DNA from 4 places in the Bacillus sp. ISL-35 genome. Region 1 is predicted to be linked to each of the others. Evidence: predicted binding sites of a transcription regulator. Region 1 holds the regulator's gene; each other region holds the start of a gene.
The links. The regulator LexA, encoded in region 1, represses DNA repair genes until DNA is damaged. The targets are predictions, from matches to a motif close to CGAACATATGTTCG.
Positions count from the first base shown of each region.

Region 2: a site for LexA is predicted at 2,774-2,787, ahead of J7E38_RS01315 (Y-family DNA polymerase). Genes of this name have one in related genera too.
Region 3: a site for LexA is predicted at 6,359-6,372, ahead of recA (recombinase RecA). Genes of this name have one in related genera too.
Region 4: a site for LexA is predicted at 2,361-2,374, ahead of parE (DNA topoisomerase IV subunit B). Genes of this name have one in related genera too.

Region 1 is NZ_JAGGQK010000009.1:40,638-48,747, reverse strand. It holds gene J7E38_RS14055 (hypothetical protein) at 1-556, opposite strand, end outside; gene J7E38_RS14050 (RNA polymerase sigma factor) at 553-1,107, opposite strand; gene tkt (transketolase) at 1,325-3,334, opposite strand; gene J7E38_RS14040 (DUF896 domain-containing protein) at 3,651-3,884, opposite strand; gene J7E38_RS14035 (YneB family resolvase-like protein) at 3,960-4,607, opposite strand; gene yneA (cell division suppressor protein YneA) at 4,633-4,947, opposite strand; gene lexA (transcriptional repressor LexA) at 5,102-5,725, shown strand; gene J7E38_RS14020 (hypothetical protein) at 5,899-6,096, shown strand; gene J7E38_RS14015 (ATP-dependent DNA helicase) at 6,149-8,071, opposite strand.
Region 2 is NZ_JAGGQK010000001.1:252,420-260,529, reverse strand. It holds gene J7E38_RS01335 (hypothetical protein) at 1-249, opposite strand, end outside; gene J7E38_RS01330 (iron-sulfur cluster biosynthesis family protein) at 333-662, opposite strand; gene J7E38_RS01325 (CDGSH iron-sulfur domain-containing protein) at 769-1,023, shown strand; gene J7E38_RS01320 (YolD-like family protein) at 1,079-1,417, opposite strand; gene J7E38_RS01315 (Y-family DNA polymerase) at 1,439-2,698, opposite strand; gene J7E38_RS01310 (YqzH family protein) at 2,923-3,114, shown strand; gene J7E38_RS01305 (SDR family NAD(P)-dependent oxidoreductase) at 3,204-3,995, opposite strand; gene J7E38_RS01300 (MBL fold metallo-hydrolase) at 4,007-4,972, opposite strand; gene proC (pyrroline-5-carboxylate reductase) at 5,496-6,341, shown strand; gene J7E38_RS01290 (glycosyltransferase family 2 protein) at 6,402-7,547, shown strand; gene namA (NADPH dehydrogenase NamA) at 7,628-8,110, shown strand, end outside.
Region 3 is NZ_JAGGQK010000020.1:136,501-144,610, reverse strand. It holds gene J7E38_RS20915 (dipeptidase) at 1-789, opposite strand, end outside; gene spoVS (stage V sporulation protein SpoVS) at 894-1,154, opposite strand; gene J7E38_RS20905 (TIGR00282 family metallophosphoesterase) at 2,435-3,232, opposite strand; gene rny (ribonuclease Y) at 3,346-4,908, opposite strand; gene recA (recombinase RecA) at 5,204-6,244, opposite strand; gene J7E38_RS20890 (competence/damage-inducible protein A) at 6,531-7,778, opposite strand; gene pgsA (CDP-diacylglycerol--glycerol-3-phosphate 3-phosphatidyltransferase) at 7,802-8,110, opposite strand, start outside.
Region 4 is NZ_JAGGQK010000014.1:16,621-24,730, forward strand. It holds gene parC (DNA topoisomerase IV subunit A) at 1-260, opposite strand, end outside; gene parE (DNA topoisomerase IV subunit B) at 257-2,236, opposite strand; gene J7E38_RS17760 (S8 family peptidase) at 2,657-4,054, shown strand; gene helD (RNA polymerase recycling motor HelD) at 4,097-6,424, opposite strand; gene J7E38_RS17770 (glycerate kinase) at 6,703-7,836, opposite strand; gene J7E38_RS17775 (GntP family permease) at 7,959-8,110, opposite strand, start outside.

The sequences.
Region 1 (8,110 bases):
CAGCTTCTAGTTTTTCACCTAACTCAGTTAATTCTTCTTCCTCCTTTGAAAGAGGAGTAACTTGAGGAATATATGAGCTTACTTTAATTTTATAGGAATCATAGCCTTTACTTTTAAGAACTTTCTCTGTGACCTCCGTGATTTTCTCTCTCTCCCGGTCTGCATCCTTTTCAGAACCCTCTATGCTGATTTCAAATTTTGTCACTTCACCCGGTGTCATCCCCAGGGAGAAATTTTTATACCCTTCCTTCTCTAGTGCTTCCCAAAGCATGACATCAACAGATTTTGTCTTGAATACCTGGCCAAGATATGGGATTTTAGAAGCCATTTCTGCAACCGAAGGATTAAGAAATGCTGAACCAGTGATTACCCCTAATGTGATCACTGCGGAGGCAGCAAATTGGAACCTTCTATTTCTCCTCATCTTGACAGTGGCCTTCTTTGGTTCTGCTTCCACTTTAATATTCTTGGCAAAATCGTATAGTGATGATGGCACCTCGATCTTCTTCATTTCTTCCTCTAGCTCCTTTTTGATCATCATGTCCTCATTTTTCATTGAGTGCTCACCCCTATTATTTGATTTTCCATCAACTGGTTTTTAAGTGCTTTCCTGGCCCTGTGAAGATGTGATTTGACTGTTGAAGTTTTTATGCCTAGCATTTCAGAAACTTCCTGAATGGTGAAATCCTGATAGTAGTAAAGGAGCAATACATTCCGATAATCCCCGTTCTTGAGTGACTGGATGCCCTGACTGATCTCGAATTGCATTTCCTCTTGAAGAACACTATCCATTACTCCACGGTGATCTTTTAACGTTTCCATTTCAATTACCGTTTCTTTCATTCTTGCATTTTTTCTTATGTTATCGATCGAGCGATGTGAAACTAGCTTGTAAAACCAGGTGTTGAAATAAATGATTTCTTTTCCAGCTATAATATTTCGATATGCTTCCAGCATTGCATTTTGGACTACTTCTTCTGCTTCTTCCTTTGACCGGACAATACTGTAACTTGTTTTATATGCTTTTTCAATCAGGGGATTCAATAACTCAGCGAAAGCAGATTCATCACCATTCCTGATTCGCAGCATCAGTTCTGACTGTTCCAAAAGCAGCACCTCCTTGTATCTTTCTATTCTTTAGGCGACGACGACCCCTTTATGGTTGCAAAGAAACAAAAAAATATATAACAGTTATGCTCTTGCGATCGAGCTAATTGTTCGATATCAAGCCAAATTGATTTTAACATAAATCCTTACTAATATTTTCCAAACCAAAAAGAGCACGCAACCATTAATGGTTACGTGCTCTTTTATCAAGATAATTTTAGTTTTGTTCGATCAATGCTTTTACGCGAGCGACTACATTGTTGACAGAGAATCCATACTCTTCCATGATCTTTTCACCTGGAGCTGATGCACCAAATGTATCGATCGCAAGGACTTCTCCCTCATCGCCAACATAACGGTGCCATCCTAGTGAAGAGCCCATTTCGATTCCAAGACGCTTTTTGACAGACTTTGGAATGACACTTTCTTTGTATTCCTTTGATTGCTGCTCGAAGCGATCCCATGCAGGCATGCTGACAACAGCCACATCGATGCCTTCTGAAGCAAGAGCTTCCTGTGCTTTTACAGCAAGGCCGACTTCTGAACCAGCTGCAAGGATCATAGCATCAGCTGTTTCTTTCCCAGCTGGAGAAATGACGTAAGCACCTTTTGATACGCCCTCGTAAGCATTCTTGTCCGTATTCTTGATTGTCGGCAAGTTTTGGCGAGTCAGCACTAGAGCTGTAGGATTCTTAGTTGATTCTATTGCCAGCTTCCATGCTGCTGCTGTTTCGTTGCCATCTGCAGGACGAATCACTGACAAGTTTGGCATTGCTCGAAGTCCGGCAAGCTGTTCTACAGGCTCGTGCGTTGGACCATCTTCCCCAACCGCTATGCTGTCATGTGTGAACACATAGGTTACAGGCAATCCCATTAATGCAGCAAGTCTGATTGCCGGCTTTAGGTAATCAGAGAATACGAAGAATGTTCCGCCGAACACCTTCAGGCCGCCGTGAAGTGCCATACCGTTCATAGCTGCTCCCATTGCGAATTCACGTACGCCGAACCAGATGTTGCGGCCTTCGAATGAACCTGGGAAGAAGTCACCTGTTCCCTTGATCATTGTTTTGTTTGAACCAGCAAGGTCAGCAGATCCGCCGATCAAGTAAGGAAGGTTTTTCGCAATGCCGTTAAGTGCTTCACCAGAAGATGCACGGCTGGCAAGGCTCTTGCCTTCTTCGTATACTGGAATGTCCTTATCCCATCCCTCTACTAACTCACCCTTCATAGCTTTTTCAAGCTGGGCACCTAGTTCTGGATACTCACTCTTATATTGAGACAATTGTTCATTCCATGCTTGTTCTGTTTGTTCACCTTTATCAGCGATTTGCTGTTTGAAGTGATCATAAACTTCACTTGGTACATGGAAGTCTTCTTCAAATGTCCACTTGTAAGCTTCCTTAGTCAGCTTCAATTCATCAGCGCCAAGCGGAGCTCCGTGAACATCTGATTTACCAGAGAGGTTCGGTGATCCATATCCGATGATTGTCTTAACTTCAATCATTGTCGGACGATCTGAATCTGTTTTTGCTTCCTCGATCGCTCTTGCGATTTCTTCCAGGTTGTTTCCATCTTCAACGCGGATATATTGCCATCCGTACGCCTTGAAACGGCCTTCAATGCTTTCAGAGAACGACTTATTAAGGTCGCCGTCGAGTGATATATCATTTGAATCGTAAAGGACAATCATCTTGCCCAATTTCAGGTGAGCCGCAAGGGATGCTGCTTCAGCAGAAACGCCTTCCATTAAATCGCCATCACCGCAAATGCTATATGTATAGTGATCAACGATATTATAGTTATCCTTGTTATAGACAGCAGCTAGATGCTGTTCAGCCATTGCCATACCAACTGCCATGGCAATTCCCTGGCCAAGCGGTCCAGTTGTTGCGTCCACACCGGCAGTGTGTCCAAACTCAGGATGTCCTGGTGTCTTGCTTCCCCACTGACGGAATTGCTTAATATCTTCCATTGATAAATCATAACCTGCAAGGTGCAACAAGCTATACAGCAGCATAGAACCATGGCCGGCAGACAAGACAAAACGGTCGCGGTTGAACCATTCTGGATTCTTAGGGTTGATGTTCATATAACGAGTCCATAATGTGTAAGCCATCGGTGCTGCCCCCATCGGCATGCCCGGGTGGCCTGAATTTGCTTTTTCAATCGCATCAATTGATAAAGTACGAATGGAATCAATTGATAGCATATCAATTTCTTTAAACATGAAATACATCCTTTCTATAGGTACTGGCTACATCCTTAATATTATAGCGAGAGAAATTATTATACAACAAATTATGCCTGAAGGAGACAGAAAAGGCCGTATTGTTATTTATTTTGACACATACTCGCTGTACTTATGTAAGCGAACAGTTTAGATGAAGACGGAATACAACTTCGAAGCTATGAGTTTTAATTGGCCTCAGTGCTGATTTTCCACTTTAGAAGTCGTATAAAACATTCTATTTCAGTTGTTTTATCTGTCTTGCTGGTAAAATAAAAATGGAATACATTCTCTCATGTATTCCAAATTAAATATATTAATGAAGTTTATTCTTCATTTTTTCTTCTTTTAATTTTTCAGGTGTCACATCATTTCCCTCAGGATCGACAATGGTAACTCCCTTTAGTGTGTTGAGCATAGAAGAACGGAATGACTGGAGATACTCGGCGCGAAGCTTTGTCTGTTCCTTTGCTTCCTCTTCATTCAGCTTCGATGTTTTTGCTTTCCTTGCCAGTTCGTTGATTCTAGCAATTTTATCACTTGATAGCATTGTAAAGCTCCTTTGTAAAAAATTACGTCAAATGACATCTTACTAAATTTTTTTGGGTTTTACAAGAAAGGAGCCTTATTCCTCATCTGTTTCTATATACTCAAGATATCGTCGATTCACTGTTGCCTTGGATACATTGTAGCCAAATCCTTTTAGGGTAGCGGCAATTTCAGCAAAAGTAAGGCCATTATTCCGCAGCCTGACAATCTCCGCAATCGGCATGTCTTTACGTTCCCTGCCGGAATGCTCGCCCTGGTTTTTCAGATTGCGCTGAGGCTTGTATCCATGTTCTACCGCACGTTTCATTCCGCGTTTAATCTTTATGTTATGGATCTTCCTCTGATATTCTTCTACCATACTGACAATCTGGAGGACCATGGAATCCGATTCAGAAAGTTGGAGTTCCCCGCTGTGCGAGATGCTGTATAACTTAACGTTCTCCTTGAGGATGCAATGGAGAATCGCAACCTTGGCATTCCCCCTGCCAAGTCTGGTCTCATCCTGAATCAAAACGGCACTGACTGACTTGTCCTTGATCAACTCCAGCAGTTCCAGTATCCCGTCCCTTTCAAGGTCATACCCGCTGGCTTGTTCCTTGATGATGCTCATCACTTCAAATCCATAGTCTTCTGCAAGGCGGAGCAATTCTTCCTCCTGCCTGGCAAGCGATGTTTCCTGTGTTTCCTTCGTGGTACTTACCCGGCAATAAATAATCGCTTTCATGCTGTCACCTTATTCTATGTACAAATTATCTTTCTGCTCCGGCAATTTGGGTAGGTTCTACATATTCCGCTTTTACCGGGATGACAAGTTCATCTCCTGGAAAAACCTTTTCTCCTACGATCGCATTTTCTTTTTCTACCCAGCTCACGAATTCATTTTTCGACAAATGATGTTCACTGGCGTATGTCTCAGCAACCTCCCACAGTGATTGCCCTTCTTCTATAGTAACAGTTATGTATGCATCATCGTTATTTAATTGTGCTTTTGCCACGAGTGAAAAAATCAGGCTGACAGCAAGAAGAATTAAAGCGTAAGAATAGTTTTCCCATAGTTTTTTCATAATCGACACTCCCTAACGAATATATGTTCGCCTATTTAATTTTTATTATAATACGAACATTTGTTTTGTGTCAACTCAAAATTCGAACTTATGTTTGTATCTATTAAATAGACATGGTATAATTAGGACAAGAAAATATACGAGGTGCGTGAATATGACAAAGTTATCAAAGCGGCAACAAGATATATTTGAATTCATAAAAGGTGAAGTCAAGAAAAAAGGATATCCGCCATCCGTACGTGAAATTGGTGAAGCAGTTGGACTGGCATCAAGTTCTACGGTACACGGCCACCTTGCAAGGCTTGAAAGCAAAGGACTGATCAGACGCGACCCAACAAAACCGCGTGCAATTGAAATACTGGAAATTGAAGAGGAAACCCGTATCCCTAAATATAATGTTGTCAACGTGCCTGTTGTCGGTAAAGTAACAGCCGGTATGCCGATCACCGCAATTGAGAATGTAGAAGAATACTTCCCGCTTCCAGATCGGCTTGTTCCTCATGATGAGCAGGTTTTCATGCTGGAAATCATGGGTGACAGTATGATAGAGGCTGGTATCCTTGATGGAGATTATGTAATCGTCAAGCAGCAAAAGACTGCCAATAATGGAGACATTGTCGTAGCCATGACAGAGGATGACGAAGCAACTGTTAAACGCTTCTTCAAGGAGAAGGACTATTTCAGGCTTCAGCCTGAAAATTCGTCAATGGAACCGATTATCCTTCGGAATGTATCGATTCTTGGGAAAGTCATTGGCGTCTATCGTCATATGCACTAAAAAGCAAGCGGCCTCCGCTTGCTTTTTTTCGTTCTATTAAACTTTCATTCTTTAAAGGTTCTATGAGAAGAGCACATTCGTTTTCAAAAATAGGTACAAACCCTGACAACTTGTCCCTTTCCGAATAAGATATCGTGTAAGTATTTTTTTGATGGAAAGGAGTTGAATTTCGAATGGGATCCAATCGAAATAACAACGATGTAGCAGGAGTTTTTTACCCTAACCGCAACAACAACCAGGTAAGGGCGACAATTGATTTCGATGACCTTTGCCGTGCTGTCCGTCGCTGCATCATCAATGATCTGGTTGCTGGTGCTCAGGATGAGAATGATCGTGACCGCGATAATAGAAAGTGCGGCTGCAGAGACTAATTACCGCAAAAAAATCCCGAAAGGCTTGTAGCTTTCGGGATTTTTTTCTATCTTAATGAATGTCTCTAACAGGAAGCACCCCAGTTATTTCTTCCATAAATTCTGCTTTTTGCTTACCAGTAAGCCATAAATGGACGATACCCTGGTCCTGGCTGCTCCTGATCAACCGGCCGATTCCCTGTCTTAATCGAAGCAGCATGTATGGAACGTCTACTTCTGCTTCAGGGTTGGCCGCATGCTTGCGTTTTGCCTGGAATACCGGGTCATGAGGCGGGAATGGCAATGAAGCGATAATGACCTGGGTCAATGATTCACCTGGAACATCAAGACCTTCCCATAAACTGTATGAGCAGAGTACAGTGCTTTTGACATTCTGGAAGTCTTTTACGGTTTCACTGATCTCCCGGTCGCCTTCAAATAAAATGGCAAAATCCCATTCCTGTTGTTCGGACCATTTTCTGAACCTTTCCATTTCCTGCATGGAAGAAAACAAAACCAGGGAGCTTCCATTTGCAGTGCTCAAGTCCTCACCTATCTTCTCCCATTTTTGATTTTCAGCATCCTGAACATGCACTTTAATTTCCATTTGTTCTTGATAATCAAACGGTGATGCCACCGTGAAGGAAGAATATTTTTCGATTCCGAGACTCTTAGCTATATAGTTGAAGTCCCCTGCCTGTGATAAAGTAGCTGATGAAAAAACGAACGGGATATTCTGTGCAAAAACTTCTTTTTTCAAAATGTCCTCTACCAAACGGGGCATGATGACGAGTGAAGACTGAACTTCATTCTCTTCAAGCCAGAAAATCCCTTCGTCGTTCTTCAGGAAGATCGCTAGACCATACGCAAAAAACTCGAGGTACTCTTCCATGATTTTTAAATGGTATTCATCAATCAAGAACATTTCTGCGTCAAAAACAAGCTGGTCCATTAATTCGCTGACCTTCTTTTCCAAAGTTTCAGCTGTCTTCCTGATGGCAGGATGCTTCGCAACTTCTTTTCGATTCGAACCCTCAACAGCAGTTGAGTTTTCAACCAGCAGGTCGAACCATGAATCATGCAGTTCTATAATATCCTCGATTAAATAGAGAGATTCCTCCCTGACATCCTGATGCATATAACCTGTTAACACAGTCGTCAGCGTTTGCGAATTAAATCTGTATGTCAAGCCTTTTTGCGCTGCGAATTCAAGCAAATGGCCTTCATCAAAAATGACGGTGCTTGCTTCTGGCAGCAATGGCATCTGGCCCTCTCTTTTGCGAGATTCTTTCGTCCAGACATGCTCCATGTAAAAATCATGCGAGCAAATAATCAAGTCTCCGGCATGTCGATAGTAATCACGATTCAATGTTTGTCCGCAGCGATGGCGCCAGCTGCATGTTGAGCATTGCTGGAGCGGATCCCACGCCATCTGGGACCATTTTTCATTGGTGACCCAAGGATATTCCTTTCGATCACCATAGCGGCTGAACGAATTCATGGAAATGCCTTCATCAAAAATAAAATCAGGCAGCTGGTCATGGACATCAAGGATTTCAATGTCGTCAGAAGTGTTGGAAAGCTCATCAAGCTTCTTGACACATACATATTGCTCCCTTGCTTTCGCCAGCCGGACGTCCACTTTGAGTCCCAATGCCTGCTCTAGTTTCTCAATATCTCCGCCCTCTTTGACAAGCTGTTCGATCAGCGTTTCATCTGAACAGGATACAATCGCAGGCTTCCCCATATAACGAGCGTAGAGGATTGCGTAGATCAGGTAAACGAAGGTTTTTCCTGTCCCCACACCTGCTTCCGCAAACACAATCCCTTTGTTCTTAAAGGCCTGTTCCACCTGGAAAGCCATATATATCTGTTCATCGCGCAATTCATAGCCCTTTTCAGGCAAAATATCATAAAAAACATCACCAATGTAATCTCCTAATAAATCAAAGAATGTATCATTTTTAGTGATGGTAAATGGAAGATTTTTTGTCATTCAGGTTCTCCTTGAAAATTGATTCTGGCCAAAAGCCAG
Region 2 (8,110 bases), on a different contig from region 1:
ATTTTCCCAGCCTTCTTTTTCGCTGCCCTTGATATAGGCGACGGCGAGTGCGTCGAATGTTTTCGAGCCCTCTTTTTGTTCTGTTGTGTAAAAGACGAGCCACCCATCCTCCACTTCTTCTTTGTGGATGATTTGTTTGATGTTGAACGGAATATCGTTTTGGATTGCTTCTCCTGCAGTTTTATAAGCACACGCTGACAGTACAAACGTGCACATAAGGATTATGGCTGCTTTCCACAATCTTCCCATCTCTCTCCCCTGCCTTTGCACCAAACTTCTATGTAATTCTACAACTCTCTCTCATTTAACCTTTTTTTCAATTTTTTGTAAACTTATAGTTTTGTTTTATCATAAAAACTCATTCTTGGATTCAGATACTCGTTCGGGCTTTTCAACTGGAAGCATCCGTTGGTCTCTTTGAAGTCCAGCGTCATTTCCTCAGCAAAGAAGACTTCCTTCGCTTTTTCGATATAGATTGGGATGCCTCCTGTTTCTATTGGGTGCTCTTCCCCTTCTTTTTCGCCTTCAAACCAGAGGGCAGCCACACCATTCACTGCACAGCCGCATCCGTCTATATCGTATTTCAATTTCACATATCCTTGTTTGCCTGCGATTTTTTCACTCAGTTTATTTGATGCTGCTTCGGTGATTTTCAATTTCATGATTGCACTCCCTTTCCGAGATTTCATTTTACCATACAGATGACTTTTTTACGTTTCACAGCCCTTATGTGAAAATATCTTGCAATTTTCCTGTTTAGCTTTTACTATCAAAGATAATTCTGTCAACTGGAAAGGGGTGCTTTTTTTGTCAAAAGTAACAATTAAGGTGAATGATAATGGATCTTTAAGGATTTCCGGCGATGTAGAGCTGCTGGATGGGGCCGGCAATAAGTATGAGACAAAGCCGGTGTTCTCGCTTTGCCGCTGCGGTATGAGCAAAAACATGCCGTTCTGTGATGCTTCCCATAAAGGAAAATTCGAGTCGGCCGTGCGCGCGCCGCAAGCTGAAGAAACGGAATAATGCATTGAGGGCAATGGGCATCCATTGCTCTTTTTTGTGGGGGTGGGTCACTGAGCTACCATTCGTCTGCAAGCCTGACATCCGCAATTGCCGCGATTCCAATGCGATGAGTCTCCTCAAACCGATCGATAATATGCAGTTTCTGTCCAAGCTCGTTCCAGTAATGGATTTTCCCGATCACCAATTCATATTTGCTGTGGCGGAAATAAGTGATGCTGACGGGCCTGTTGTACTCCATCGCTTCGAGGATCGTTTCATTCAATTGTTCAAGCTGCTGTTCATCCAGCTGTTTCTCTTTTTCGTATTGATCTTCCTGTGCCCAGTCACGGAGCATTTTCACATGTTCAGGCAGCATCATCGATGTCCACTTGATTCTTCCGCGGTCACGTATCATCTTTTCTCCTCCTTCAAATTATCAGCCCTTATGCCCGCCAACGAGTGCCGCCCGGTGCCTTGCGGTTCCAGCTGCCGTATAGGAAACCGCCCTCAGGAGAGCCGTGGATCCATAACGGCTGCGGATCCGGTCCATCGCATAGCCGAGTTCTTTCTTTTCCCAGCCGTTTTTTTCGAATAAGTCGAGCTGGAACTCACTGTCCGTAACAAGATTCCCGATTGATATCGAAATGCTCCGAACCGTTTTTCCAGCGTAGTTCTCCGCAAAAAGCTCAAGGCAGACACGATACACATCCATCGTAATATTGGTCGGCTCTTCAATCGTCCTTGACCGGTGGAATCCGCCGCCAAATTCATCCTGGCTGTAACCGACCCCGAAACTGATCGTCCGGCCTGCTTTCCCGTGGCTCCTTGCCCTGCGTGCAACTTCTTCGCACATTTCAAGGATGACATGTTTGATTTCTTCCTCTTCTTTGTAATCCCGGAGCAGGATCTGGCTTTTCCCAAAGCTGATCTGCCCTTCCATGATCGGGGCGCCGATATCGGAAAAATCGATTCCCCATGCATGCCAGTACATCTGGTTGCCCATGATGCCGAATTTTTTCTCCAGGACTTCAAGGTCATAACGGGCGAGCTGGCCGACTGTGAAAATCCCCATGCTGTTCAGTGTTTTTTCGACGCGCCGGCCGATTCCCCACATATCCCTCAGCGGCGAGACATTCCACAGCTTTGTCTGGACATCGTCATAGGTCCATTCGGCAATCCCTTTGTGCTTGGCATCGAGGTCAAGGCATAATTTCGACATCAGCATATTCGGGCCAATCCCGACTGCGCACGGAAGCTGGAACTCTCGCTCGATATCATCTTTGATTTTTTTTGCGATGGAAGCAGCGTCACCCCAAAGCTTAGAGGCACCATCCACTTTTATGAAGCTTTCATCGACACTGTAAGTATGGATCGCTTCCTTTGGGACATAGCGATTGAATACGCGGGAGATTTCAGTGGAAATTCGCAGGTATGTTGACATTTGCGGATCAACGACGACAATTCGCGGATCATCGGGAATTTCAAACTTTCGTGATCCGGTCTTGATGCCAAACTCCTTTTTCAAACGGGGTGAGGCTGCGAGGACGACACTCCCGGGACGATCGAGATTCCCGACGACAGCCAGGTAACAATCAAGAGGATCAAGGCCGATCATCACGGCGGAACAGCTCGCATAGAAGCTCTTCATATCCACACATAAAATTTTGTTTTGCGGCATTTCGCTGTAATCGACCATGTTTTCCCTCTCCTTTCGGTAAGCTTTTTTAAAAAAAGAACGTTTGTTCCGTATCATTATACCCATTATATTAAGCGAATATGCGTTCGGTTTCAATGGAAATTTTCCGGGTGACTGACTTAATTAAGGTGAAAATGGGGAGTCATGCCAGGACTGGAGATTTTTGCGGAAGGGTGTTTCCTGTGAGAATTTCCGATTATAATCAGAAAGAGAGGTGTGTGTCGATGGATAAAAAACTCATTCGCAAAATGGTCCAAAAGTGCTTCGTGCAGTATCGGCATGACGAATCGCTCCCATTTGGAGAGGCAGAATTCGAAGAAATTTATGAAAAAATTATCGGAATGAAAGCTGAGGATCCCGAGGCAGATTTGCATGACATCATCAATGATGCCGTTTATGAATTTTTGGCTTCCTAAAATAGGACCAACATGGAATAGACTACTCTTAAGACAATCTGATTCATCAAATATAAAAACCGCCAAAAAAATCGTGGCGGTCTGGAAGTTTATTTTTTATTGAAGATACTTTTGCCAAATAATTCAAATGTCCGGGGAAACAGGGTATAGAATTTGCTGCCTGCGTTCATCCAGCGCGGCAGATTGATTTCCCTTGTCTTAGTCATCATCCGGTCCACTACCTGCTTCGCCACATATTCCGGCTTCAGCATGAACCTTTTGACATTTTTCACATACGTTCCCTGCTTATCCGCAATATTAAAGAAGTTAGTTTTAATCGGTCCCGGATTGACAGAAGTGACAAAGACGTGATCATCAGCAACCTCCATGCGAAGACTGTTCGTGTAGCCAAGCACCGCATGCTTTGTTGCCGAGTAGACACTTGATTTCGGCGTGGCTATTTTGCCTGCCTGGGAAGCAATGTTGATGATATGGCCGCTCTGCCGCTGCTTCATGCCTGGAAGAACCATTGATGTGCAGGCAATCAAGCCAACCACATTGACATCGAACATCGACTTGATTTCATCCATTTTCACTTCGTGGGCAAAATCAAAGACGCCGAACCCGGCATTATTGACCAGTATGTCAGCATAGCGGATGTCAGAAAGCACTTCAAAAAAAACTTTCCTGACTGCTTCCGGATCTGAAACATCCAGCTGTCGCGCATAGATATTGATGGCGTACTTCGATTGCAATTCTTTTTTTAGAATTTCCAGTTTATCAATACTCCGGGCCAAAAGGACAAGATTCGCTCCACGCGCAGCGCAAAGCCTGGCAATCTCAGCCCCAATTCCTCCCGAGGCACCGGTAATAATAATATTTTTTCCTTTTAAAGATGGCATCCATTTTCACCTCATTTTGCTGTATAAACGAAGGAGGTTCCTTCTTCCCTGGCTGAAATGGCGTCCAGGGATTGTAAATAATCAAGCTGTCCGACGGTTTCCGAAATCGTCAGGTTCAGTTCACGTTCATATACCGTCGGGAAAAGCAATTTGCAGATCTCAAAAACGGTGAGCTCCCTGCCTTCGAGCATTCCTCTGACCTGCATGGCACGGTCGTGCTGGCGGGCGAGCCTCTTTTCAATCAGCCTGTGCAATTCCGTTATCTCCGTCCCATGACCTGTGTATACAAGACCGACAGGATGCTGCAGGAGTTTTTTTAGGGAGTGATTATATTGGACCAGTGGCTTCGGCCTTTCTGTTTCACCTGGCAGCGGCGGCTCAAGCAATGGATTTGGCGAGATTCCAGCAAGGATTGTATCACCCGCAATCATCGTGCCGTCTTTCTCACGCAAGAGTACGATGTGGCTCTGGGCATGTCCCGGTGTCTCGATCACCCTCCATCCTGGCAGGGCCGGAGGAATGTCATTTTCCGCAATAGTCCCAGTCAACGAGCGATTGCAAGAAAATACTAATGTCTTTTTCATGATTTTCATCGATGGCACAAAAAATTGGTCGGGTATTGCCGATTGTGAGAAGAAATTCTCATAGAATTCCTGATGTTCCTTCTCGAATTCCGAAGTCCTGTTAATCCACCTTTCGTTCAGGTGATGGCCATATACCTCAAGACCTGGTGAAAGGTAATCCAGCATTCCTACATGGTCCGGATGATCGTGTGTGAGGATGACCTGCTCAATATCTTCCGGCGTCAGTCTCAAATCAGCCAGCTGGGATTTGAACGATTCCCAGGAATCCTCTGTTTTTGTTCCCGCATCAACAAGTGTCAACCTGTCCCCTTTGATTAAATATGCGTTCACATCACCGACAGGGAAAGGTGTCGGCAAAGTCAGTTTGGCAATTCCATCTTTCCATTCAGCCATCGTATCTATACACCCCAAAACATTATTTTTCTATAAGGTAAAGTGATTGTATGTTCAAGAAATCATTCAACTTTACTGGTATTGGTATTTTTTCAATATAAAATTAAGTTTACCTTTAAAGCGGGCAAATGTCATTATTTTCACATTTCATTTTCAGAAAAAACTAAAAATTAGTCATTTCCCTCTTGACATAGGGGTTGTCTTTCTTGCATAATCACTATTAAAATTTCGTATACTTTTCAAAAGCACTAGAGCAAGACGAGTAGACAGGAATGGTGTTAGAGAGTGGAGTCCACCGGCTGAAAGGCTCCGCGGCCCTCTTCATGTTGAACCCTACCTTGCTAGCTGCCAGGCAAACCTGGACGTATACCGGCGTTAACGGATGTGAGCTGCACTTATTTGGCAAAAGCCGAAGAAGTGAATGAAGGTGGTACCACGGAAGCATGGCCTTTCGTCCTTTTATGGATGAAGGGCCTTTTTGTATTTCAATAACAATAAACACAAACTTATGGAGGCGAATCTGATGAAGAAGCTTGTTTTTGTTGGAGCAGGATCGATGGCGGAAGCAATGATTTCCGGGATAGGGGGAAGCGGGCTTCTTCCGGGAGAGCAAATATGGGTCACAAACAAACAGGATACAGACAGATTGAAAACATTGGAGCAGAAATATGGAATAAAGGCGACATATGATTGCGGCATTCTTTTTAAAGACGCGGATGCCGTCGTCCTGGCGATGAAGCCAAAGGATGCAGCTGGAGCGATTGAGGAGATTAAGTCCTATTTACCTGAAGGGATGCTGATCATTTCCGTCCTTGCTGGCGTTTCGATTGATGCCATTGAAACGGCTGCGGAAAAATCCCTTGCCGTGGTCAGGGCAATGCCAAACACCTCGGCTGCGATTGGCAGATCGGCAACAGCCCTGGCCGTGAATTCCGATGTGAGTGAATTCCAAAAAACGATGGTGCAGCAGCTTTTTAACACAATCGGCCAGACGACAATCGTTGAGGAAGATCAGCTGGACGCCGTTACAGGATTATCCGGCAGCGGGCCAGCCTATATATATTATCTCGTCGAAGCAATGGAAAAAAGCGCCGCTGAAATCGGGCTTGAAAAGCAGACAGCAAAGCAGCTGATTATCCAGACGCTGCTCGGCGCAGCGGAAATGCTGATACAGTCGGATAAGGAACCTGCACAGCTCCGCTTCGAGGTAACCAGCCCAGGTGGAACGACTGAGGCAGGCATCAAGGTACTTGAACAGCACGGGGTACAGGCGGCTTTTGTATCCTGTATCAAGGAAGCTACGTCCCAGTCAAAAAAGCTTGGCAGCCTGCTGGGCAATGAACTGGCAGCCGCAAACCGCTCCCTTTAAGATTGCAAACTGGTCCACTGTTTCTCTACAATGGAGAAAAAACACAGGGACGTGTGAATAGTGCTGGTAATTTTACTGTCTTTAACTTTAGTCATCTGGATTTTGGCAACGATCGATGCCTTGATTGGCTTCAGGAAATTGGATTCTCTCGAGAGGGCTAAGGCGGGAAACCGAAAACCACTTCTCAGCGTCATCGTGGCCGCGAGGAATGAAGAAGAACATATTTCCCACAGCATCCGCACACAGCTGGCACAAACCTACAAAAATACCGAGTGGATCCTCGTCAATGACCGATCCGAGGATGGTACCGGCAGTGTGATGGAATTCCTGAAAAGCTTGGATTCTAGAATTAAAGTGGTTCATATCAAGAGTCTGCCAGAAGGGTGGCTCGGCAAGAACCACGCTCTCTATAAAGGCTTTCAGCTCGCGTCAGGCAGCCTGATCTTATTTACAGATGCTGATGTCATGTACCATCCCGAGGCTTTTTCTAAAGCGGTCGGTTATTTTGAGGAACATAGCCTCGATCATTTGACCGCCGCCCCGAACCTTAGTGCAAAGCCTTTCTGGCTGAAGGCCTTTGTTGCATTCTTCTTATTTGGCTTTTCCTATTACAAGAGACCATGGCTCGGCAATAATCCACGTTCAAAAACGGGAGTCGGGATCGGTGCATTCAATATGATCACCCGGTCGGCCTATGAAAAAGTCGGCACCCATGAATCTATAAAGATGCGGCCAGATGATGATCTGCAGCTGGGAATGATGGTAAAGCGCCTGGGTCTCAACCAGCGGATTGTCACGGCTATGACGCTCATTGAAGTCGAATGGTACCAAACCCTGGGTGGGGCTTTAGGCGGACTGGAGAAAAACACCTTCGCCGGCCTTCACTACAGGATCAGCATGGTGCTGTTTTCAGTGTTTGGTGTCTTTGTTTCTCAGGTCTTACCTTTCTTCACTGTTTTTTCGGGTAATCAAGCAGTAGCAATCCTCAGTGCTGTTAATCTCGTATTCCTGGCTTTTCTGTATATGTTGGTAACCAAGAAAATGACCCGATTTTCACCATGGCTGTTCCTTGTCCTGCCCTTTACGGCCCTGCTGTTCATTTTCTCCATCCTGAGAGCAAGCTATCTGACTATTAAAAGAGGTGGAATCATCTGGCGCGGAACGAAATATACGCTTGCGGAATTAAGAAAAAACACATTGCGGTGAGTACAATTTTTCCTTTCCTCTTCAAGCCCTGTTATACTGAAGATATATTTTGGATAACGAAATAAAAGGAGGCTTCTGGATTGGAAAAGAAATTATTTTCCCCTTATAAAATCAAAGATTTAACCCTGAAAAACAGGATTGTCATGGCACCGATGTGCATGTATTCATGTGAAAAAGAAGACGGGATGGTCACAGACTTTCATATGACACACTACGTGAGCCGGGCAGTAGGCCAGGTTGGCCTGATCATCCTTGAAGCAACCGCGGTCACACCACAGGGCAGGATTTCGCATCAGGACCTGGGTATCTGGAGCGATGAGCATGTTCCCGGGCTGACAAAACTGACTGAACAAATCAAGCAGAATGGCGCCGCAGCTGGTATCCAATTGGCACATGCCGGCCGAAAAGCAGCATTGCGTGATGAAATCATCGCCCCTTCTGCGATCGCTTTTGATGAAAAATATAAAGAACCAAAGGCCATGACGGTTGAAGAAATCAAGGAAACTGTCGAGGCATTCAGGAAGGCTGCTGAAAGGGCTAAGCGTGCAGGCTTCGATGTGATT
Region 3 (8,110 bases), on a different contig from region 1:
GTCAAAATCGGAACCGAAGCCGACATGATTTTCTCCTCCGAGAGTACAGATATGTTCCAGATGGCGGATTATATTATCGATCGATGCTGAGTCCTTTTTACCTGATAAAAATTCCGGCACAAAGGTGAGACCCATGACAGAATCCAGGTCGATCAGCGCTTTGATTTGATCATCCCTCAAGTTCCGCGGATGCTGGCATTTCGTATAGCTGTTTGAGTGAGAAGCAAACACACGGTCTGATACTTCCAGCACATCCCAGAATGCCCTCTCAGATAGATGGGAGACATCACAGGCTGTTTCCGTTTCATTCAACAGCTGGACAACCTGCCGGCCAAATTTTGTCAGCCCTGCACCCCGTTCCTCTAAAGCCCCATCGGCGCAATAATTTCCAAAGTTCCACGTCAATCCTACTGAACGTACTCCAAGCCTTATAAGAGTGCGCAATTTTAACATATCCTGGCCAATGGCATCACAGCCTTCAAGGGTAAGAACGGCACCTATCTCATGTTCAGCAAGACCCCTAATCTCTGCCCTGTTTGTCACCAGCTTCATTTGAGGATTCGGCGATAGAACCTTTTCGTAAAACAAGTCCACCATCCTAAGCGCTGCCTCAAACTTTAAATCAGGATGAACAGATTCGGGTACATATATGGCGAACAACTGGACTTTCGTTCCCGAAGCTTTTAACTTTTCCAAATTTACCTGTAATTCCGATGCATTTACATAATCAAGTGTCGGGTCCATTAATAGTTTATAGAGAACATCACAATGACCATCATAGATTTTCAAAAGAACTCCCCCTTGTGCCTATTATACAAGAAAATAAAAGAAACCTGCTTGCACATGCAAACAGGCGAGTATATCAACAATGTCTTATATGTTTGGTTTTTACATTATCGGGGTTCAACAATCAATTTAATGGCTGTCCGCTCTTCGCCATCAATCAGGATATCAGTAAATGCCGGGATGCAAATTAAATCAACGCCGCTGGGTGCTACGAACCCTCTTGCGATCGCTACTGCCTTAACGGCCTGATTTAATGCACCCGCCCCAATTGCCTGAATTTCTGCGCCCCCTCTTTCGCGCAGTACTCCAGCAAGCGCACCAGCTACAGAATTAGGATTAGATTTTGCTGAAACTTTTAATATCTCCATTCCTGGCTCCTCCTTATTTTGTCCCGTACCGGATGCCCAGCGTGGACATCCAGGTTAGTCTGTTCCACTGCTACTATATTCAGGAGGAAGCCCACATATGACCTTCAGTTAAAAAAAGCAATGTTATTGATGATGAAGATTCTGTTTTTATAGCTGATTTAATTAAAGATGGAATTTTGGTAACTCCCATTCTGAACCTGGTTGGCTCTCCGTGAAGATGCTTTTCGGTCGGATTCGTGGCCTTTTGCGTATTCTTTGGCTTCATAAGGGTATCTCTCGTGGGGAATGGTGCCCTTTTGCGCACACTTTCCCCTTCATAAGGGTATCTCTCGGCGTGAATGGTACCCTTATGCGCACACTTTCCCCTTCATAAGGGTATCTCTCGGCGTGAATGGTGCCCTTATGTGCACTCTTTTCTCTTCATAAGGCTCTCGTTGGGAATGGTGCCCTTATCCGCACACTTCTCCCTTCATAAGGGTATCTCTCGACGCGAATGGTACCCTTATGCTTGCTCTTCCCCCTTCATAAGGGTATCTCTCGGCGTGAATGGTACCCTTATGTGCACTCTTTTTTCTTCATAAGGGTATCTCTCGTGGGGAATGGTGCCCTTATCCGCACACTTCCCCCTTCATAAGGGTATCTCTCGACGCGAATGGTACCCTTATCCGCACACTTCCCCCTTCATAAGGGTATCTCTCGACGCGAATGGTACCCTTATGCTTGCTCTTCCCTCTTCATAAGGGTATCTCTCAGGCGGAATGGTACCCTTATGCGCACACTTTCCCCTTCATAAGGGTATCTCTCGACGCGAATGGTACCCTTATGCTTGCTCTTTTCTCTTCATAAGGGTATCTCTCTGCGCTAATGGTGCCCTTATCCGCACACTTCCCCCTTCATAAGGGTATCTCTCGACGCGAATGGTACCCTTATGCTTGCTCTTCCCTCTTCATAAGGGTATCTCTCGGCGTGAATGGTGCCCTTATGTGCACTCTTTTCTCTTCATAAGGGTATCTCTCTGCGCGAATGGTGCCCTTATCCGCACACTTTCCCCTTCATAAGGGTATCTCTCGACGCGAATGGTGCCCTTATGTGCATTCTTCCCTCTTCAGAAGGGTATCTCTCGGCCGGAATGGTACCCTCATTAAGACTCTTCCCTCTTCGCAAGGACATCTTTATCCCAATTTGATCCGTCTCCAAATAACCAATTCAGCGCATAATAAAGACTGCAGAAAAACTCGCATGAGTTTGTCTGCAGTCAAAAGGATCGTCACTCTGATGTCTTATTCATAAAAGGGGTGGTCGTCATTGATAAGGATTTTCTGGATCTTCACCGCTTTGCCAGTCTTCTTATCCAAATCGATCAATACTGCTGATAGCTGGTTCCTTCCGTCCTTGGCGACTTCAAAACGGGTTGGGAGGCTTGTCATGAACCTTCTGAGCACTGCTTCTTTTTCGACTCCTAAAATACCATCATACGGACCTGTCATGCCTACATCAGTCAAATAAGCTGTCCCGGAAGGCAAAATTCTCTCATCTGCAGTCTGGACATGTGTATGCGTACCGACAACAGCGGAAACTTTGCCATCAAGATACCAGCCCATCGCCTGTTTTTCGCTAGTTGCTTCTGCATGGAAGTCGACAAAAATGAGGGAGGTGCGCTTTCTCGCTTCCTCAATCAGTTCATCCGCTTTTTTAAATGGGCAATCAATTGGCGCCAAGAATGTACGGCCCTGCAAATTGATGATAGCCAGTTCTTCTTGGTTAATCTTTAAATAAACAATCCCTTTTCCAGGAACTTCCTCCGGAAAATTAGCAGGCCTTACCAGATATTTAGCTCCCTCAATGAACTCAAAAATTTCACGGTTATCCCATGCATGGTTTCCTAAAGTGACAGCCTGTGCACCCTGCTCGAGAAACTGCCGGTAAATCTTCTCGGTTATTCCTTTACCGCTCGCTGCATTCTCTCCATTTATGATTGTAACAGTCGGACGAAACTTCCCCTTAAGCTTTGGCAGGTATTCGGTAACCATATCCCTGCCAGGAGAACCTACAACATCCCCTACAAATAAAATTCTCATTGATCTTCATTCCTGCCTTTAAGTTATTTATGTAAAAATTGTATCATAACATCGTGATCAGAGGAAAACCAGTAAAGTGGCCACAATATAAAAAGCGGCGCCTAAGCACCGCTTTATTTTGCGTATTCAACTGCACGTGTTTCACGGATGACTGTAACCTTGATATGCCCTGGGTAATCGAGCTCTTCCTCGATTTTCTTGCGGATATCACGAGCGAGGCGGTGTGCCTGCAAGTCATCGATCTGATCTGGTCTAACCATGATCCTGATTTCTCTTCCCGCCTGAATGGCGAATGACTTCTCGACTCCTTCATAGGATTCCGAGATTTCTTCCAGTCTTTCAAGACGGCGGATATAGTTTTCAAGTGCTTCGCTGCGGGCACCTGGCCTTGCAGCTGATAATGCATCAGCAGCAGCAACTAGAACTGCGATGATCGAAGTAGGCTCTGTATCACCATGGTGGGAAGCAATACTGTTGATGACAACAGGATGTTCCTTGTACTTCGTAGCCAGCTCCACGCCAATTTCAACGTGGCTGCCTTCTACTTCATGGTCAATTGCCTTTCCGATGTCATGCAGGAGTCCTGCACGGCGAGCCAAAGTTTCATCTTCACCTAGCTCTGCAGCAAGTAATCCGGACAATTGGGCTACTTCCATTGAATGTTTAAGAACATTCTGTCCGTAGCTTGTACGATACTTCAAGCGGCCAAGAATCTTGATCAGGTCTGGGTGCAGCCCGTGTACTCCCACTTCGAAGGTCGTCTGTTCACCAACCTCACGAATATGTTCATCCACTTCACGGCGTGCCTTTTCAACCATTTCTTCGATTCGGGCCGGATGAATACGTCCATCCTGGACAAGCTTTTCAAGAGCTAATCGGGCTGTTTCACGTCTGATTGGGTCAAATCCGGATAATATAACCGCTTCCGGAGTATCATCAATTATGAGGTCAATTCCCGTCAACGTTTCCAGGGTGCGGATATTCCGTCCCTCACGTCCGATAATGCGTCCCTTCATTTCATCATTCGGAAGATTCACGACTGACACAGTCGTTTCAGCGACATGGTCAGCTGCGCATCTTTGGATGGCAAGTGAAAGTACTTCTTTCGCTTTCTTATCGGATTCTTCTTTCGCCCTGTTTTCGTTTTCCTTAATCATTAATGCAATGTCGTGAGCAAGTTCTTGCTCCGTACGCTCCAAAATGATGGATTTAGCCTCATCACGCGTTAAGCTCGAGATGCGTTCCAGTTCAGCCTGCTGATTTCGTACCATCTCGTCCACTTTGCTTTCCATCTCTTCAATATGCTGTTGTCTTTTGGTAAGAGCGTCATCTTTTTTCTCTAAAAGATTCTCACGTTTGTTCAACGATTCATCTTTACGATCAAGATTCTCCTCTTTTTGCAATAAACGATTTTCTTGTTTTTGCAGTTCATTTCTTCGTTCACGAATCTCACGCTCTGCTTCAGTACGCAGTTTGTGATTTTCATCCTTAGCCTCCAGCAGGGCTTCCTTCTTCATTGCCTCTGCTCCACGCTTCGCATCTTCAACAATTTGTTCTGCGGCGTTTTTGGCACCTGCAATTTTTGCTTCCGCAACGGATTTACGATAAAAATAGCCAACAACTGCACCGACGAATAGGCCAAGCAAAATGGAGATGATTGAAATAATTAGATCCATCATTTTCACCTCCTCTTGCTATGAACTTGTGTTACGTTTTTTAAAGTGTCGGCATGTACATTGTTACAAGCATCAACATACAGCTCTAATGCTTTTAAACGTTTTTAATACCATGAAAATGTAAAATATACATTTTTAATTGTAAAGCTGCCAAATTTTATTGTCAAGGGTTTGTCCGATAAGGATACCATCGATTTTGATTAATTATTCATTCAATTCTTATTTTTAGTGAGAATCCATACCAAAAAGGCCTCCTGTCATTCAGGAGACCTTGCTGATCCTTATTGTGAATCTATTAATCCAGTTGAAGTTCTTCCTGGTCTTCGTCTGTTTCAGTCACAGTGAATTCACCATCAAGGCCGTAGTGGTCACGGATCTTTTTCTGGATTTCAAGACGGATGGACGGGTTTTCTTTAAGGAAGATCTTTGCGTTTTCCCTTCCCTGTCCAAGACGCTCACCATTATAGGAATACCAAGAACCGCTCTTGTCGACGATATCAAGCTCTGAACCAATATCGATGATTTCCCCTTCTTTGGAAATCCCTTCGCCGTACATGATATCCACTTCAGCTGTACGGAACGGCGGAGCAACCTTGTTCTTGACAACTTTAATCTTTGTTTTGTTACCGACCATTTCATTACCCTGCTTCAATGTTTCAGCACGGCGTACTTCAAGACGGACACTTGAGTAGAACTTCAAAGCACGGCCGCCTGGTGTAGTTTCAGGGTTACCGAACATAACGCCAACTTTTTCACGAATCTGGTTGATGAAGATGGCAAGAGTCTTCGATTTGTTGATTGCACCGGAAAGTTTGCGCAGTGCCTGAGACATCAAGCGAGCCTGAAGGCCGACGTGGGAATCGCCCATCTCACCTTCGATTTCAGCCTTAGGGACAAGAGCTGCAACAGAGTCAATAACAATGATATCAATCGCTCCGCTTCGTACAAGAGCTTCCGCGATTTCCAAGGCCTGCTCTCCTGTGTCCGGCTGTGACAGAAGTAGTTCGTCAATGTTTACACCGAGTTTCTGTGCATATACAGGATCCAGTGCGTGTTCAGCGTCAATGAACGCTGCCTGGCCGCCATTAGCCTGCACTTCGGCAATTGCATGAAGCGCAACAGTTGTTTTACCTGAACTTTCAGGTCCATAGATCTCAATAACACGTCCGCGAGGATAGCCGCCTATTCCTAGTGCTACATCCAGCGCAAGGGAACCACTTGGAGATGTAGAAACCTTAGTGTCAGTCTTCTCACCCAACTTCATAACCGAACCTTTACCAAATTGCTTTTCGATTTGTTTTAATGCCATATCTAACGCCGTTTGACGATCACTCACTCAATCTTCCTCCTTTTATATAAAAACGAACCAGCATGCTGCCTGTCCGCAAATCTCTTATTTAAAGCCTACTATTACTATACCTTTTTCCATGCGGTTTGTCCATTAAAAAATCGAACATTTATTCGTTTTTTTTGAAGCAGGAATAATCATTAAAATTGAATTTTCAACAGCTTTTTTACTAGTTTTGAGTAGGAATATACCCTTTAAAACACGAATTTGGCAAGAAATCTGCCTATTAAGTGCGCCAGCAATCAGGACAAATAAAAAAAAACACGGAAGCAAATCACTTCCGTGTTTCTGATAATCTATGAATTAGCAGCTGGCAGCCAAACTTTACTGATCTGCTCCTGATGGCCGTTCGTGACCCGCTCAGGCTCAATTTTTCTACATGGACTGGCTTGCCTTTTACATGTACACCAATGAAAACAGTTCCTGCCGGATGCCCTTCAAGGGAGTCAGGGCCTGCCACTCCGGTGAAGCTTAAGCCAATATCCGAATTGGAAACCGATGCAATATTGACCGCCAGCTCTTCCGCACATTCTTTGCTGACAGCACCGAAGTTTTCTATTGTAGCAGGGCTGACGTTCACAAGCCCTATTTTAGCCTCATTCGAATAGCAGACAATCCCGCCCTTGAAAAAGCTGCTAGCTCCGGAAACAGAGGTCAATTCCTGCTGGAACAAACCGCCTGTCAGGCTTTCGGCTGCTGATATCGTCAAGTTCTTGGTTTTTAATAGTTTGGAAAGTTCCAATATTAGCGAGGTTTCGTCGTAACCATAAAAGTACTCACCGACTCTGTCCATGATTTCCGCTTCCACTTTATCAATTAATTCCTGGGCAGTGCCGTTAGCATCATCTCTTGCCGTAAGCCTCAGAGTGACTTCCCCGTCACCTGCCAGCGGGGCAATAGTCGGGTTGCTTTGCTGATCGATCAAATCCTCTATTTGTGCTTCCAATGCTGCCTCACCTATTCCAAAGAAGCGGAGGACTCTTGATTCAATCCTTGCCTGGCTGCCATTTATGCCAGTAATGGCTGCTTGTCCATATTTCAGGAACATGGGCTCCATTTCAGAAGGAGGGCCTGGCAACAACATATATTTGTGGTCTGCTGTTGACAGGAACATACCCGGAGCCATGCCATTTTCGTTTTTAAGGATCATGGAACCGTCGATCACTAGAGCCTGCTTCCTGTTATTCTCAGTCATTACCCTCTTCGTTTTTTCAAAATAGAGCTCGATCGAATTCATAGCTTCCTCATCAAGCACCAATTTCTTTCCTAGCTGAGCGGCTATCGTATCTTTAGTGAGATCATCTTTAGTGGGCCCAAGGCCACCCGTAAAAATAATCAATTCTGCACGTTCCTGGGCAATCCTGATTGCACTTTTCAGTCTATCCGAATTATCCCCGACAACCGTGTGATAGAATACATTGATTCCTAAGTCTGCAAGCTGCCTCGACAGGAACCTCGCATTCGTATTGACAATTTGCCCGAGAAGCAGTTCAGACCCAACTGCTATGATTTCTGCATTCATTTGACATCCTCCTGGCAAATCAATTATTTAGAATTGCTGAATATTTGCTTGTTCTTTGCGAAGTAGTCCCATCCAGACCAGATTGTAAAGAACATCGCCACCCATAAGGCGATATCAGCAAACGGGATGGAGAAAGCTTCAAAAATGATATTATGCAGTAACAAAGCGGAAATCGCGACTGTTTGAGCCCACATTTTGATTTTCCCTGGCATCTTGGCAGCAACAACCTCGCCGCCTCCTGCAAGCAATAAACGAAGTCCTGTCACAGCAAACTCCCTGCTGATGATCACGATGACAATCCATGCTGGGGCATAACCAAGTTCAACAAGCAC
Region 4 (8,110 bases), on a different contig from region 1:
GCTTCATATACAGAAGAATCACCGTGCGGGTGGTAGTTACCAATGACGTTACCGACTGTCTTGGCTGATTTTCGGAATCCTTTTTCACTTGTGTTGCCTTCAACATGCATAGCGTACAAAATTCTGCGCTGTACAGGCTTCAGTCCGTCACGGGCATCCGGGAGGGCACGTTCTTGGATTATATATTTACTATAGCGGCCAAATCGGTCGCCCAATACGTCTTCTAGTGGGAGGTCACGAAATTTTTCTACTGAACTCATTCGCCTGCAACCTCCTCTGCAACTGAGATGTTTTCATTTTCCAGAATATTGCCGTCTTCCTCAAGACCGAAAGCGACATTGGATTCAATCCATTTCCTGCGGGGTTCTACCTTATCACCCATAAGTGTAGTGACCCTCCGCTCCGCTCTTGCGGCATCATCTATCCGGACACGAATCAATGTCCTTGTTTCAGGGTCCATTGTTGTTTCCCAAAGCTGATCAGCATTCATCTCGCCAAGACCTTTGTAACGCTGGATGATGTAGCCTTTGCCAATCTTCTTGATTGCGCCTTTCAGTTCATCATCACTCCAGGCATATTCAATGATTTCCTTTTTGCCTGTCCCTTTGCTGACTTTATACAGCGGAGGAAGGGCAATGAATACCTTGCCAGCTTCGATAAGCGGCTTCATGTACCGGTAGAAGAATGTCAGCAACAGCACCTGGATATGGGCACCGTCAGTATCGGCATCTGTCATGATGACAATCTTGTCATAGTTGATGTCATCTATGTTGAAATCCGATCCCACTCCCGCACCAATGGCATGAATGATCGTATTGATTTCCTCGTTTTTAAAAATATCCTGGAGCTTGGCTTTTTCCGTGTTGATGACTTTACCGCGCAATGGCAGTACGGCCTGGAATTTTCTGTCCCGGCCCTGCTTGGCAGAACCGCCGGCAGAATCTCCCTCGACAAGGTATAATTCATTTTTTGCCGGATTCTTTGATTGAGCCGGAGTCAATTTGCCTGATAGCATTGCATCCGATTTTTTCCTCTTTTTCCCGCTGCGCGCATCTTCTCGTGCTTTACGGGCAGCTTCACGGGCCTGGTAAGCCTTGATCGATTTTCGGATCAGCAAGGTACTTACATCCGGATTCTCCTCAAGGAAATATGACAGATGTTCCGATACGACCGAATCAACCGCTGACCTGGCTTCACTTGTTCCGAGCTTACCCTTGGTCTGTCCCTCAAACTGAAGCAGTTCCTCTGGAATTCGGACAGATACGATCCCTGCCAGTCCTTCGCGGATATCCGCTCCATCCAGGTTTTTGTCCTTTTCCTTGAGCAGTCCAACCTTACGGGCGTACTCATTGAATACCCTGGTCATCGCAGTCTTTGCACCTGCTTCATGTGTTCCGCCATCTTTCGTCCTGACATTGTTGACGAATGAGAGAACGTTCTCCGAGTATCCATCATTGAATTGAAAGGCAAACTCAACTTCTATTTTGCTGTATTCTCCTTCAAAGCTGACCACTGGATGCAGAACATCTTTTTCTTCGTTCAAATATTCAACAAATGCCTGGATGCCTGTTTCGAAATGGAAGACATCTTTCTCGTTATTCCGGTCATCGATCAGCTCAATTTTCAAGCCTTTCAGCAAAAATGCTGACTCGCGAAGCCTTTCAGATAATGTGTCATAGTTATATGTCAAAGTAGAGAAAATTTCGGCATCTGGTTTGAAATGGATCGTTGTTCCTGTCTGGTTTGTCTTGCCGATTTTCTCAAGAGTTGTCACCGGCTTTCCGCCGTTTTCGAAACGCTGCTCATAAACAAAGCCATCGCGTTTTATGGTGACTACAAGCCATTCAGATAGCGCATTTACGACTGACGCGCCGACACCATGCAGACCGCCGCTTGTTTTATAACCGCCTTGTCCAAACTTACCGCCTGCGTGGAGGACAGTTAGGATGACTTCCGGTGTGGGCTTTCCTAGCTTATGCATCCCTGTAGGCATACCACGACCTTTATCCTGGACACTGATCGAATTATCTTTATGGATTTTGACGATGATGTGATTTCCGTAGCCGCCAAGTGCTTCGTCAACGGAGTTATCAACGATTTCATACACGAGGTGATGAAGTCCCCGGGTATCTGTGCTGCCAATATACATACCAGGCCTTTTACGGACCGCTTCAAGGCCTTCTAGTACTTGAATGGCATCATCATTATAATCAAAAGCTTGCTGATTTCTTGCCACGAACATACCCCTTTCATTTCTTGCAAACAACATTGACGGTTTTTATGTATAGTGTCAATGAATTCCTTAAGTATTCCTCTTTTTTGTCAAAATGATATTAAATAATATGCCTTTTATCAATATCAGAACAATTGTTCTCTTTGTTTATTTTACCATAATAATGGCGTCTATGCTTAATTGTAGCGATTAATTGGGATTTGGCAAACGGATTTAAAGAATTAATTTGGAAATTTGTCATAAAAAACAGGATTTTGGGTTACTTACGATCATGAAAAACAAAACTTTAAGCCTATAAAATTGCTCCATACACTTTACATGTTCCTATTTTGAATTGAAAGGAACTGCCATTGATTACCGCCGTTAATTTTACCGTTTGTTCTGCAATATAAGAACAAATCTTTTTTTTGGAGGGCTCATATCATGAAAAGCACGAAGGTTTTCATCCTGGGGGCATCATTAATTCTCGTTCTTGCCCTTACGGCGGCCGGTGTGTTCAGGAATGATCCTGTTCACAGCAATAAACTTGGTGCGAAAACTCATTCTACTGGCCAAAGAATCATGATGATACAATCGATGGCAAACGTAAACAATGTAGAAATGGGAGAGAAAATCAAGAGGCAGCTCAATACACAAGAAGAAATCACGCTTATTTTCCATAACAAGAAGGATACGAGTCATTATTATGATCATGAGGCTGCAGTTGATTTCGTAACAGAGCCAAGTGCTGATGAAATAGATGAAATTACCCGCGACATCAAGGGCTGGGTCATAAAGCACCTGAATTCGGTTTATATCTTCAGGTCCACATCCTTGGAAACACCGCAAATGATAGAATATTTTAACCAGAGGCAGAACATTGAGTATGCCGAGCCTAATTTTATCCTGATGCAAAACGAAGCAAACGGGCCAAATGATTTGCTTTACCAGGAGAATTATCAATGGAATTTGCCAGCAATCGGAACAGAGCAAGGCTGGAATATTACACGGGGAAAAGAACAAATTGAAATAGCCGTTGTCGATACAGGTGTTGACCTGGATCACCCCGAGTTAAAGAACCGGATTGTGTCAGGCTATAATGTGATAGACGAAAAACGGGAGCCGGATGATGACAATGGCCACGGAACACATGTGGCCGGGATCATTGCATCAGAAACAAATAATGGTGAAGGTGTTGCCGGCATGACATGGTTCAGTAAGATTATGCCTGTAAAAGCAATGGGTGCGAAAGGTTATGGTACTACATTCGATATCGCCAAAGGTATCATCTGGGCTGTCGACCATGGCGCGGATGTCATCAATATGAGCCTTGGCAATTACCAGCCATCCAAGGTCTTAGAAGAAGCTGTCCGTTATGCCTATGACAAAAATGTCGTCATGGTATCTGCAGCCGGTAATGACGGATCCAATCAGCCTACTTACCCTTCGGCATATCCCGAGGTTCTGAGCGTGGCTGCAGTTGATTATAACGGCAATAGAGCGAACTTTTCTAATTATGGGGATTATATAGACATCGCTGCTCCTGGGGTGAATATACCGAGCACCTTTTTCAATGCACAGTATGCAGCTCTGTCTGGAACATCCATGGCTGCTCCCCATGTCGCAGGTTTGGCTGCATTAATTAAATCAGCTAACCCGGACTTAAAAAGCTCCCAGGTCATCAACATCATAAAGACCTCTGCGATAGATCTTGGTGAGCAGGGAAAAGACACAGATTACGGAAATGGCTTGATCGACGTGAATTCAGCCTTGCAGGAGGCGAACAAAGAACAGCCTGCCAGAGGCAATACACAAAAGTCTTTATTAAAATGGCTAAAATGAATCAAAAAAAACAAGCCGCCAGAAATTTTGGCGGCTTGTTTTTTAAATGACTTGATATAGTTTCTCATCGACATTCTCTAAAAGCGGACTGAGTTCACTTCTGGAAAGAATATAAAGCTCATGCATTGCCCTCGTACAAGCCGTATATAATAATTTCCTTTCCTCATCTCTTGTGTAGGAAGATGAATCGAAAATGATGACCGCATCAAACTCTATACCTTTTGCCAGGTATGTTGGTACGACATTGACGCCGTTTTCAAAGGTCAAAGTGCCTTTTTCAATCAATCTTGCATCATGTGCTTTCTTAATGGACTCGAAAGCCTCTTTGCTTTCCGCTGCTGTTTTGCAGATGATGGCGATGTTTTTATGACCCTTGTTCTCAAGATCTGAAATGAGCTCATTTGTCCTTCCAATATGGTCAGCATGGTCTCTGTGATTCACGATTACCGGCTTGGGACCTATACGGTTGAAGGGTTCAATCAGATTTCCGCCTTCAATCAGCTGCCTGGTGAATTCCACAATCTGCTTTGTCGACCTGTAGGTTTTTGAAAGCTTGTAGGTTTCTTTTTGCCCGAAATCAAGCGTTGCCTCGGCAAAGATGGTCGGAGCCCCGGTCGGACCAGAGTAGATTGCCTGGTTGATATCGCCGAGCAGTGTCATTTTACTGTACGGGAACAGATTTTTAATATAGGCAAATTGGAAAGGCGTATAGTCCTGCGCTTCATCAATGAAGACATGGCGAATCGATGTGTTCGACTTCCTTCCTTCAATCAGATCCTGAAGATAGAGCAAGGGCGTTGCATCCTCATAACGGATAGCCTTTCTTTCGAGAGACTGAATTGTCTGGTCACAAATGGAAGACCAATTAGCAGGAGTCGCCTCTGACTGAAGACTTTCATCCTTGAAAAAGTTCAAAAAAATGACTCTGTTATTTATGAATTTCAGTTTTTTCACTGCATTGAACAATGGTTTGAAACGTCTTTTTACGACTAGCTCAGATAACCACTTTTCTTCACGGTCATAATCGTGGAATGTATCTTCTGCTTCGCCTTGCTTTTTCTGGCTCTGTTTAAAAGCCTCGAGATAATCTTCTTTTTCAAGGAATTGAATTTCTTTTTCAACCCACTCCTGGGATTTTTCTGTCCTGGCTTTTTTCTTCAGTTCCTTGATCAGCCATTCCTTTACCAACTGAATCCTGTTCGGGATTGAAATAGCCTTGTCGAGTGAATCATAAAATTGGGAAATCTCCTGCCTTGAAATAATCGTTGTTTTCTTTAACCTCAAGCTTTTAAAGACGAGTGTTTCCATTGATAACTTCTCTGCATACTGGTCCAGTAATTCTTTAAATTCAAGACTGGCTTTGAAACGGATGCCTTCAACCCTTTCCCGGTGGCTCTCATCCCTTTTTGCTGCAAGCAGGTACTCCATCTGTTCAAATGGATCCTCCAACTCATATTCAGCACCAAAACGTGACAGTAGATACTCCTGGAATGTGGCCTGCTGCATGTTTTCTTCCCCAAGTTCAGGCAGGACGGTCGCCACATAGCTATTGAATAGCGGATTCGGAGAGAACAGCATGATATTCTCTGAAGAAATGATATTCCTGTACCTGTAGAGTAAATATGCTACACGCTGCATCGCAGCAGACGTTTTACCGCTCCCTGCTACCCCTTGGACAACAACAAGACTGCTTGAGCCATTGCGGATGATCTGGTTTTGTTCCTTCTGAATGGTCGCAACAATGGTTTTCATCTGAGTGTCTGCATTATTGCCGAGAACTTCCTGAAGCATCTCATCACCGATTGTAACACCGGTCTCGAACATCGCCTTGATCTTTCCCGATTTGATGACAAATTGGCGCTTGAGCTCCATATCTCCTTGAATGGTCTCTGTTTCTGTTTCATATTGGGCAGGGCCCGGGGAGTAGTCATAATAAAGGCCTGAAATCGGCGCTCTCCAATCATAGATCAGAAAGTTTTCTTCCTGCTCGTCCATTAACGAGGCGATACCCAGGTAGATTTCCTCTGCTTCGTTTTCGCCTTCTTCTTTAAAATCAACTCTGCCAAAATAAGGGGAGAACCTTAGCTGGGAAAGCGTCTTCAGCTGTTTGACCATTTGAGTTTGTGTACGCTCGCGCTCTGATAAAAGCGCAGCCTGCTGTTTGATGCTTGTGAAGGTTTCCGCTACATCATCTGCTTCATCAAAGTTGACGGTTACATCCTCCCAAAACGTCTTCCTGATCTGAAGGGCATCTGAGCCGACATCACTTGAACTCGCTTTCCATTTTGCGGCCTTCCTATCAATTTCCTCAATGATGGAATGTACACGATCCTGTTCCAGTTTTAAGGCTTTTAGCTGCTTTTCTTCCATGAATTTCACTCCCCAAATCAATCCTCTTTTACTTGACAGCGCCTTGTATTTGTGTTATTGTTATAATAGATTTATTGTGCATGCTAAAATATAATTTACTGCATCAACTTTCATTTTACTATTTGCATATTTCGAATTCAAATACATTCTCAGCAAAATCACCTTTAATGGTGTTTTTTTATTTTTTACACGTTCCTTTTTTATATTTATTCGATTTCCACCTATTTTAAACATCAAAAAACCGCGAGCTGCAGACTTCAGCATCGCGGTTTTTCTTTTCACTTGCTTAATTTGATCAGAGAAGCTATATTCGCAGCAGTATTACTGACATACGTACTGGCATTTTCAAATGCATCTTCAAGAGATATCGCTCCTGGTACCACACTGAATAAAACATCAATACCGTGTTCGTGGACAATCTCACTATCCTGTGCTACATGGCCAGCGATTGCGATTACCGGGACGCTGTGCCGTTTTGCCGTCTTTGCTACCCCGATTGGTGTTTTGCCAAAAATCGTTTGTCCGTCAATTTTTCCTTCTCCGGTAATGACAAAATCAGCATCCAACAGCTGCTCTTCTAGTTTTGTTGCCTCAAGAACGATATCAACGCCTCTTTTCAATTCTGCAGACAGGAATGCCAGCAGTCCTCCGCCAAGTCCACCTGCGGCTCCTGCACCAGCAATATGTTCGATATCTTTACCAAGATCCTTGCGAATAATTTCTGCGTAATGATGAAGGTTATTATCCAGTATTTCAATCATTTCTGCAGTTGCGCCTTTTTGCGGACCAAAAATATGGGAAGCGCCTTTAAGACCGGTTAATGGGTTATCCACATCACAGGCCACTTCGATATTCACCGCTGCCAAACGGCTATCTGCTTGGGTCATATCGATGGAAGCCAATTCACCAAGAGATCCTCCGCCTTCGCCGATCTCCTTTCCATCAGCATTGAGGAACTTGATTCCAAGGGCTCTCGCCATTCCTGCTCCCCCATCATTCGTGGCACTGCCGCCAATCCCGATGATAATCTGTTCCACACCAGAATCAAGAGCTGCAGCAATCAATTCTCCAGTGCCGCGCGTTGTAGTGACAAGTGGATTGCGTTTTTCCCTGGGAACCAGATGAAGTCCTGAAGCTGCAGCCATCTCGATGATCGCGGTCTTTTCATCACCTGATAAACCGAAAAATGCCTCAACTGGCTCGCCAAGCGGACCTGTCACTGTTTTTGAAATGATCTTTCCCTGAGTTGCATCAACAAGAGATTGAACAGTGCCTTCACCGCCATCCGCCATTGGAACTTTTACAAAGCTTGCTTCTGGCAAAATCTTTTTCATGCCTGCCTCAATTGCAGTCGCTGCTTCAAGTGCCGTCAGACTTTCCTTAAAGGAATCTGGAGCAATTACGATTTTCATACTCTGTTTCTCCTCTCATTAACTAACGGAGTAATGTGGAAAGAAGGGTCTGGATTTACTAATAATCCAGACCGTATATTGTTCTTTGTAGTTTTATAGAAAGCTTTTAAAGAGATTTAAATCTATCCAAAGAACTTAAAGATTCCAAAAATCAGGGTTGAAACGATGGCAAGTGTCAAACCTATAGCTGTTTCATACGGAATCAATTTCAAGCGCTCTTTGATCTCCATATTGACACTTCCGCCAGTTGCGTGGAAGAAGCTTCCGTGCGGGA